DNA from 3 places in the Paenibacillus sp. NPDC058174 genome. Region 2 is predicted to be linked to each of the others. Evidence: riboswitches for the same ligand, from Rfam matches in the RefSeq annotation. Region 2 holds a riboswitch; each other region holds the start of a gene.
What was found. A riboswitch is a leader RNA that binds a small molecule or an ion and turns the genes downstream of it on or off. The one in region 2 is predicted to bind cyclic di-AMP.

Region 1 (3,277 bases), on a different contig from region 2:
GATCGCGGGCTTCAAGCGCTACCTGAAATTAATAGATACCGATCCGGACATCGCAGACGCGCCTAATGCCCGTGATATCGGCCTTGTTAAGGGAGATATCCGCTACAACGATGTAACCTTCGGCTATGAGGGCAAAGATAAGGTATTAAACGGAATCAGCTTGTCGATTAAGGCAGGCGAAACGGTCGCCTTCGTGGGGCCTTCCGGTGCAGGGAAGACGACGCTGTGCAGTCTTCTGCCTCGCTTCTATGAGGTGGACGGCGGCAGCATTTCTGTCGACGGGCATGATATTCGCGAAGTGACGATGGAATCGCTGCGCAAGCAGATCGGCATCGTACAGCAGGATGTGTTCCTGTTCCATGGCACGATCCGTGAAAATATCGCCTACGGCAAGCTGGACGCTTCCGAGGCGGAGATCAGGGAAGCGGCACGCCGGGCACGGCTGGAGGAATTCATTGCTGCGCAGCCGAACGGGCTGGATACGGTCGTCGGCGAGCGGGGCGTGAAGCTGTCCGGCGGCCAGAAGCAGCGGATGGCGATTGCCCGGATGTTCTTGAAGAATCCGCCGATTCTTATATTGGACGAAGCGACCTCGGCGCTGGACACCGAGACGGAAGCGGCGATTCAGCAGTCGCTGGCGGAGCTCTCCGTTGGCAGAACGACGCTCGTTATCGCCCACCGCTTGGCAACGATCAAGAATGCCGACCGCATTGTCGTCGTAACGGAAGAAGGTATTTCCGAGCAAGGGCGGCATGACGAGTTGGTGGCTACCGGCGGCGTATACAGCCGTCTTCATCAGGCACAGTTTGGTACAGCGTAACGGATACAAATGCCAAAAAGCCTGTTCCTATCGCTTCCGTCTCAGGGGCGGCTAGGAGCAGGTTTTTTATTAAGCCTTCTCGTGAGATGCAATGCCGCTCGTTTGACGATTTCTCGGCATTCGGTATAAAATTTGAAGCAGTAACGAAGCTTTAGAAAGAGATTGGGAGGAGAGATCATATGAGCAATACGGTTAAACAGCTGTCCCCTTTGGTTGAAGCTTTAGGATTAAAGCCGCATGTAGAGGGCGGCTGGTACAAGGAGCTATGGAAAGCATCTTTTGAAATTCCGCATCAGGTGCTCGGCGAGCCCTATTCGGGACCTCGTTTTGCAGCTTCTTCGATTTACTTCCTGCTGCATCCTGATGAATTCTCCGATTGGCATAAAGTGCATTCGGACGAGCTGTGGCTGTGGCATTCCGGCGGCCCAATGAAGCTTACGCTTGGGGGCACAGAGGATGCGCCGCATACCCGCCAGGAAATTATGCTGGGCGGCGATGTTCTGAATGGCCAGCAGCCGCAAGCGCTGGTACCGGCAGGAGAATGGCAAATGTCGCATCCGCTGGGGGACGAGCCTGTATTCGTATCCTGCGTTGTAGCTCCGGGCTTCCATTATGATGATTTCAAGCTGATCGAGCGCTAAAATTATAGGCTTTGGCTGGAATTTGCCGGATCGTTTGACAAATGGTTTGGGCATCTTTTAAAATTAGATTACGCTTAATTTCCGGCATTGCCGGAAAGCGGGGGAACCAAATGCAAGTGGGGCGAATAGGTATTGATGCCATGCATCAGCCTTAGGGTACCATCTACCCGAGTCCGTCAGCTAACCTCGTCAGCAGTGGATGGGTCATCTCATGTATGAATACGAATGTTTATGACCCTTGCAAACCTTAGGATTGTAAGGGTCTTTTTGTGTTTTTATCGACCCCCGCTGGTGAAGCGTGCACCACAAATTCTTTTTTAAGGAGGAGTTTGTATGCCGCAGCCCCAATATTCGGTTACTTTGAACAATGGCAATCCGGTCTTGCTGGAGGGAGATTCGCAGCTCGCAGAGCTGGTTGAAGCCATCGGCAGGGGGGAGTTTCCGGACAGCACCCGCATTCAAGTGACCACGCAATTCCATCGTCCTAGCGATCTGACACCTGAGGCACGCGTCAGCCTGGAAGTACTTCATCAGGCCGGCGTCATTCTAGTCAATCACACCCCCATTCTGAAAGGCATCAATGACGACCCGTTTCAATTGGCGCATATGCTGAATCAACTGGCCTGGATCGGCGTAACGCCGGCTCTGGTGTTTATTCAGCGTCCCGAAAGCGGCGACAGAGAGGCTTCCGTTCGTTTGAAACGCGCCTTTCAAGTCGTGGAGGGAGCGAAGGCGCTCATCTCCGCCGGCGGAAGCCCGCTAAAGCTCGTTATGTATCACAGCTCCGGCAAGATCGAGATTGTGTCGATCGACAATGGCAAGGCTTATTTAAAGTATCATCATTCGAAGTACGGCCGCGAGGGACATTTCATGATGCTGGATTGTCCGGATGACGCCATATGGTTCGATGAATTGCCGGGCAGCGAGCCCTATGGCAGGGTAGGGGATGGAGCCGCTTTCATGTAAAACGTTGATTTACAGCGGGATTTGGCTGCGTTATGATGGTCTTTAGCTGGGAAGCGGGGTACGCTTTCCAAATTCATAACGAAAGTCGAAGGGATTTTACAGCATGCGCGAGTCCTTATGGACGAAAAACTTCATTTTATTGTGTTGCTCGAATTTATTTCTTTTTATGGCGATCGAAATGCTGCTGCCTACATTGCCGATTTTTGCGGCAGACCAAGGCAGCACAGAGTCGCAAATCGGCTTGATACTAGGCTTCTTTACGTTTGCCGCCGTTCTATCCCGTCCATTGACAGGGGCGGGGATGAAGCGGCTGGGCAAAAAGGGGCTGCTGCTCGTTGGCGTCATTATTTGCTTGATCGGAATGGCGAGCTATTATGTCGCGGGTACGTTGTCCGTCCTGCTTCTGCTCCGTGTCGTGCACGGCATTGGCTTTGGACTGGCGACGACGATGTTCGGAACCGTCGTATCCGATGTGATCCCGGCTTCGCGCCGGGGTGAAGGAATGGGCTTTTTTGCGACAGGTAATGCAATTTCCTTCTCATTAGGTCCGTTTCTTGGCATCTGGCTGCTCGACCATTACAGCTACGGCGGATTGTTTGGCTTCGGAGTCGTTATTCTGCTGCTGTCGCTGTTCTTCACCTTATTCGTCCGGCTATCTCCTGAAGGACAGGCGCAGATCAAGGCTAACGCCAAGGAGCGGGAAGCTGAAGCGGCGATCAGAGAGACCGCTGCTGGCTCCGAAAAATCATGGGTTCATGATGTCGTGGAGAGGAAGGCGCTGTTCCCGTCCTTGCTCGGCATGATGGTAGGCTTCGCTTTTGGCGGCCTGCTGAGCTTTATTACGCTGTTC
Region 2 (3,277 bases):
GAAGAATAACTGTTTCAATGCAGCCTGAATCGTTTAAGAGAATGTACAATCGCATAACCAAATTAGAGAAGGATGGTGTTCATCGATGGAAAAACATACGGTTCATGTTAATGGCATCGATATGGTCTATGAAGAGTGCGGCAGCGGCAACAAAAAAACGGTTATTTTACTGCACGGCTTCTGCGGTTCTTCTCGTTACTGGCATAAAGTTTGTCCTTTGTTAAGTGATAACTATCGCATTATTATGCCGCAGCTTCGCGGCCACGGCGAGACAACCGCCCCTGAAGGTGCTTATACAATGGAACTGATGGCAGACGATGTTTTATGCCTGATGGACAAGCTCGGCATACACAAAGCATCACTGTTTGGCCATTCTCTGGGCGGGTATATTACGCTTGCCTTTGCAGACCAGTATCCCCACCGGCTTGCAGGACTTGGTCTCATTCACTCGACAGCACTTCCGGATTCGGAGACGATGAAGCAGAAGCGTCTGGAAGATATTGATACAATTCGCGAAGGCGGAATCGCTGCCTATATCAGCGAGCTCATTCCGAAGCTGTTTTTGGAATCAAAGCGCGAAGAAAAGCAAGAGGATGTGGATGAATTCATTAGGGCAGGCAAGCGGATGAAGCCCGAGGGGGCGATTCATACGCTTGAAGGGATGATGCAGCGTCCGGATCGAAGCAAAGTGCTGGCGAAAGCGAACTTTCCGATATTGCTGGTCGCGGGTGCAAAGGATGATGTTATTTCACCGATTGCGACATTTTCCCTGACGGAATCGGGCGCCTACAAGTCGACGTACGATTACCCGCATATTTCGGAAAATACGTTTGAAGGCGTCGCGCATATGAGTCTGGTGGAGGCGCCGGATCAGTTGTCCCGTGTGATCGCAAACTATTTGAAAACGCTTAATGAGAAGGAAACGGTACGGACAAAATAACCGCTAGCGGATTGCGCCGCCGGGTTCGGGATGGATGGAATACTCCCGAACCCGGCGGCGTTGTTCATAGACTGCGAGAAATCGCAATAATTGGAGCTTTGGAGCGCGGCATTAGTATGTAAGCGCTTTTCCGTATGCTTTCTAATCCGAATTGAACGAAAAACGAATTAAAGCAGGTTTTACATTAGTTGGCTGCAGGCGTAATATTAGTCCGTAATCAATCGAATAGGGTTCAATTCTAATCGCTAAATTTCCGTTCAGGAAAACGGGGGAACCAATCATGATGCGGCTTCATTTGAAGCTGTGCCATACGGGGTGAATCCTTATGCTTACCAGCATGGGGTAGGGCGACTCTCGCCGTCCGAATCCGTCAGCTAACTTCGTCAGCGTTGAATGAGAGAGGGTTGTGAACCGGTGTGAAAAACACAGGCTTCCTGCCTGTGTTTTTTGTATGCAAAAAAAGGGATACGTCGATTGGGGGATGGCGCGCTCTGGATTGTTCATTCAGGTAAAGGGAATTATAAAAAAACTAAACTATGCGGCGGTGAAAGAAGTGCTATCTTCCCTTAAACGATTTCTAATTGGAAGACCGTTAAAATCAACACAATTGGGCGAGCAAAAGCTGAACAAAACAAAAGCGCTCGCTATTTTATCTTCAGACGCGCTGTCATCTGTCGCTTACGGGCCGGAGCAAATCCTGATCGTACTCATGACAGTAGGCGCTGCAGCCTTCTGGTATTCGATTCCGATTGCCATCGGCGTGCTGGTGCTGCTGCTCGCTCTTATTTTGTCTTACCGGCAAATTATTTTCGCATATTCGCATGGCGGAGGCGCTTACGTCGTATCCAAGAACAATCTCGGGATGTTCTCCGGTCTTGTTGCCGGCGGCTCGCTGCTTGTCGACTATATATTGACCGTGGCCGTCAGCGTATCGGCGGGTACAGATGCGGTTACATCGGCTTTTCCAAGCCTGCATCCTTACAACGTGCCCATTGCTATTCTGTTCGTCCTGTTCATTACGACGCTTAATCTGAGGGGCGTAACGGAATCCGCATCCATATTAGCTTATCCCGTATATTTGTTCGTATTAGCATTGCTGATCTTGATTGGCGTTGGCCTCTTTAAAATATTGACGGGTCAAGTGTCACCGGAGCTGCATACTGCAATTGGAACGCCGGTTGCCGGTATTGGATTATTCCTTATCTTAAAAGCATTCGCCTCCGGCAGCTCGGCTTTGACCGGTGTTGAAGCAATATCGAATGCGATTCCGAACTTCAAACAGCCGTCACCGAATAATGCGGCCAAAACGCTAATCGCCATGGGCTCGCTGCTGGCTATTCTGCTCTCGGGCATTGTTTTTCTGGCCTATTATTACGGCATTAGCCCGAGGGTGGAAGTAACCGTCGTATCGGATATTGCCGAGCAGGTATTCGGGCGCCACTTTATGTATTACTTCATCCAGGGAACGACAGCTTTAATTCTGATCCTGGCGGCCAACACCGGCTATTCAGCGTTTCCGCTGCTGGCTGTGAACTTGGCGAAGGATAAATTTATTCCGCGAATGTTCACGATTAGAGGAGACCGGTTGGGCTATTCCAACGGCATCATTAGTCTGGGACTGCTCTCGATTCTGCTTATTCTGGCATTCGAGGGACGTACCGATCAGTTGATTCCGCTCTATGCAGTAGGCGTGTTTATTCCATTCACCCTGTCGCAAACGGGCATGATGGTGAAGTGGCTGCGGGAAAAACCAGCCGGCTGGGTGCCGAAGTTCATTATCAATACGACGGGAGCGTTAATCAGCTTACTCGTCAGCCTGATGTTTTTTCTGACGAAGTTCGGTCAAGTCTGGCCGATTCTGGTGTTCCTGCCGCTTATTCTCTGGTTCTTTTACCGGATTAGAAAGCATTATGAGGCTGTTGCCGATCAGCTGCGGATAACGACCTGCGAGCCGGCTATTCCAATTGAAGGCAATGTCATCATCGTGCCCGTAGCGGGAATTACTCATGTCGTCGAAAATTCTTTAAATTATGCAAAATCATTGTCTGCGCATCAAATTATTGCCGTCCACATTCCGTTTGAGCGGGAGGAGGAAGCGATCTTTGAGGAGAAATGGAGCAAGTGGCAGCCCGATGTGAGGCTGGTTACACTGCATTCCCCTTATCGGAGCCTGATCGAGCCGCTGACTAAATTTATCGATACGGTACAGCGCAAAGCGGGAGAAGCGAACTATCAGGTCACAGTCATTATTCCGCAGTTCATTCCGAAGAAGGCATGGCATAACATTTTGCACAACCAATCCAGCTTTTTGCTGCGGGCTCACTTGCTGTTCAGGCG
Region 3 (3,277 bases), on a different contig from region 2:
ATGCACCGCTGATAAGAGGAGATACCCTCATCACCAGTCAACTTCATACTAAACCCGGTTATTACATTAGATAACTGTTCGATGAAGGTCCTGTCGATTTTATTCTGGACTGCCTCTTGTTTCTTCACTAAAGAGAAAATACTAAACAATAAAATAATAGCGGCCAGTATCAATATAACTGCTGCTGTGTGTCTGGATTTCAACACCTTAGATGCAACTCCCTCTTAATATTTGACGCCGCGAAGCCGATACATCATAAAACAGATGAAATAGATGAAGCTGGTCATGCCAAACAGCATAAACACGCCCGGCGTAACTACCATATACATGCTATACGGAAAACTCCAAATATATGCTGCCAGCAAAATCATGCTTTTCTCCAGCATGAGACCCGTGCCAAAAATAACGGCAGGAAGCACAAGCATCATAAAGGTAATAAATGCACTCGTTTTTTCCAGCCCTGGACCATAAGGATTCACCCATACAAAAATAATCCATAATAAAATCGTCGATATGCTGGCCGTATATCCAATTAGATTCGTCAGTTTGACTACTATTTTTCGATCCATCTCTAATCTCTCCAGTTTCTCTTCCAATTTGCTACAATTCACCTTTCAGTTTACCACTTTATCAATAATTGGAAAACAAAAGAAGCAGCAAAAGTCCTAAAATGACTTTGCTGCTCCCCAAAAGGCTACTATTTTATTGTCCGGCTCTATTAATCAGCTGCCGCACAACTAGGACTGCGCTCCATTTCATTAACGGAAATGATCGCATCGTTCTTCTTGACCGGCTTCGTCCAGTATTGCTCGCTGCCGGGAAGGTCGTCGAACCATTCGGCATCGGGCGGACAATCGAGCGCCATGAACTGCCCGTAATTATCGTCTCTTGACTGATGATACTTAAGATAGGCTTTGCCGTTATCAATGGCCAGAATTTCAATTTTGCCGGAGGTGTGGCTCATGGACAAGCGCACTCTTTTGCCCAAACCGGAAGTTCTTGCCTTCGCTTCCTCTACAATTTGATACACCCGCTCTAGCGGAAGCACAAATTCGCGATTGCCGGCCACCGGCCTGTTGACGAAAAAGTAGTAAGGCGTAACGCCTGCCCACGACAGCTGGTCAAGCAGCTCGCCCAATACGGCCGGATCATCGTTAATGCCCTTAAGCACCGGAGTTTGGTTCACGACAATCGCCCCTGCGTCATGCAGCGCCTTGAACCCTCTTCTAGCTTCTGGCGTAATTTCACGGGGATGGTTAATATGCGCCATGACATAAATCCGCTTCTCCTCCGTCGAATGGGTGCGAATCAGCTCCAGCAGCTCCTCGTCCTGATAAATCCGCATCGGATTGAATACCGGAATTTTGGAGCCGAGCCGGATGATTTTGACATGATCGATGCTTCGGAGTCCTTCAATAATTGTACGCAGCTTGGAGGTTGCCAGAATGAGGCTGTCCCCGCCAGTGAGAAGCACATTGCTGATCTCAGGAGTTTGCGCAATATAAGCAAGCCCCGGAGCTACATCCGACATCGCTTCCTTGACGTCATTGCGGAACAACCGCTTGCGGAAGCAGTAGCGGCAATAGGAGCCGCAAACCTCAGAGACGATCAGAAGCGCCGTCGTCCTGTATTTGTGCTGGCATCCCGGAACGACATAATTTGTATCCTCGTCCGAAGCATCCCAGCGTCCATACTCAGACAGCTCCCCTTCATTGGGGATAACGAGCTTGCGGATCGGATCATGAGGATCATCCCAATTGATTAACTGGAGGTAATAATCGTTGACGCGAAAAACGAATTTGTCCGTAATCGGCTTTAAAACGGCTTTTTCGTGCTCGGACAAATTGTCCATTTTTGCAACATCCGTAATGTACCGTACCTTCTGCACTGTATCTCTCTCCTTCGTCCCATAGGGTGAGAATAAAGGGAGCCTTTTGTGTCAAGAAGCCAGTGTGCCGCCAGCAGGGTCCAAAAAAAGACAAAAAGAGACCCTTAAAAAATAGGGTCTCTGGTTGATCACATTCAATTTGAAGCAGACCCATCCACTGCTGACGAGGTTAGCTGACGGGCTCGGGTAAGATGGTACCCTACATTCGCAAATGATTCGCCCCAATTGACTGGTTCCCCCGCTTCTCGGCCGGGTGCGGCCGAAAACTAAGCGTAGCTTTATTGTAAGCGATTGCAGGCCAATAAGTCAAAGCCGCTAGATGGTGTGGTACTTATACCGGCTCAAGGGCCCCGTAAGGATTGAACTTATAGCCGAGACTGCCGACTGTCAAAATAAACTTGGGGGAGGAAGGGTTCTCTTCGATTTTTTTGCGCAGCTTCGATATGTGCACCTTGACCGTATCTTTAGAGAAATTGCTCTCGTCCCGCCACGCAAGCCTGTAGAGCTGCTCAGTATGGAGCACCTGATTGGGATGGCTGGCCAGCGTCGTAAGCAGCTTGATATCCTTCGGAAGAAGTGTAACCAGCTCTTCACGAACTGTGACGGTCATACGTCTGAGATCGATGCGAAGTCCCGGATATTCCAGCACGTCCCTATCCGGTTCTGGAATAGAGGCTGCCGGGGGCAGAAGATCGCTCCACCGCAAATTCCCCTTCACCCGCAGCAGCAGGTCGAGCGGATCAAACGGCTTCTGAATAAAATCATCTCCTCCTGAAAGGAGCGCATTCACTTTATACTCCTGCTCCCGGTTGCCGGTCACGAATAGAATCGGCCTCCGGTAATGCGTGCGGATATGACGGCAAAAGGTGACGCCATCCATGTCCGGCAATTGAATGTCGAGTATGGTTAAATCCGGTTCCTCCGCAGCAAACAAATGGAACGCCTCTGCAGCGGATAACGCATTTCGAACCGTGTAACCCTCATGCTGAAGAAAAGATGTCACGATACTCTGAACATCTGGATCATCCTCAATGACGAAGATGATTTTTGGCCTCATATGGTTAACCTCCTAAAGACGGTATCTCTACAATATCACAGTGATCCTATCAACATTTTATGACAGATTGCTGTCGATTAAAATAGAATATGCTAGGATAATAGTAGAAAACATCGAATGCTCAGGAGGCCTCACCATGAGAAAAACATTGGCAGAACACAACCGGGTGTTTGCAGCCACCATATTATTATTTCTCATTGCGCTGACGGCACTGTGGCTGGTATTTATTCCGCAATGGAAACCGTTCTCCGGCGACGCTTCCTTAATCCGGCTTACGGACGGCAATGGACACTATAAAGGCAACAATTCCATGCAAGTATTGCCCGACCGGG

Region 1: it holds a riboswitch for cyclic di-AMP, as region 2 does, so the genes downstream of both, ACFVVF_RS20485 (hypothetical protein) here and ACFVVF_RS06800 (APC family permease) in region 2, are expected to answer to the same signal.
Region 3: it holds a riboswitch for cyclic di-AMP, as region 2 does, so the genes downstream of both, ACFVVF_RS12605 (KamA family radical SAM protein) here and ACFVVF_RS06800 (APC family permease) in region 2, are expected to answer to the same signal.

The regions. Positions count from the first base shown of each region.
Region 1 covers NZ_JBHVUY010000004.1:278,094-281,370, forward strand. The annotation lists gene ACFVVF_RS20475 (ABC transporter ATP-binding protein) at 1-820, shown strand, start outside; gene ACFVVF_RS20480 (cupin domain-containing protein) at 1,000-1,461, shown strand; cyclic di-AMP (ydaO/yuaA leader) riboswitch at 1,523-1,671, shown strand; gene ACFVVF_RS20485 (hypothetical protein) at 1,795-2,427, shown strand; gene ACFVVF_RS20490 (MFS transporter) at 2,531-3,277, shown strand, end outside.
Region 2 covers NZ_JBHVUY010000001.1:1,492,635-1,495,911, reverse strand. The annotation lists gene ACFVVF_RS06805 (alpha/beta fold hydrolase) at 86-940, shown strand; cyclic di-AMP (ydaO/yuaA leader) riboswitch at 1,174-1,345, shown strand; gene ACFVVF_RS06800 (APC family permease) at 1,494-3,277, shown strand, end outside.
Region 3 covers NZ_JBHVUY010000002.1:223,449-226,725, reverse strand. The annotation lists gene ACFVVF_RS12615 (hypothetical protein) at 1-206, opposite strand, end outside; gene ACFVVF_RS12610 (hypothetical protein) at 225-569, opposite strand; gene ACFVVF_RS12605 (KamA family radical SAM protein) at 719-1,888, opposite strand; cyclic di-AMP (ydaO/yuaA leader) riboswitch at 2,032-2,171, opposite strand; gene ACFVVF_RS12600 (response regulator transcription factor) at 2,220-2,945, opposite strand; gene ACFVVF_RS12595 (sensor histidine kinase) at 3,082-3,277, shown strand, end outside.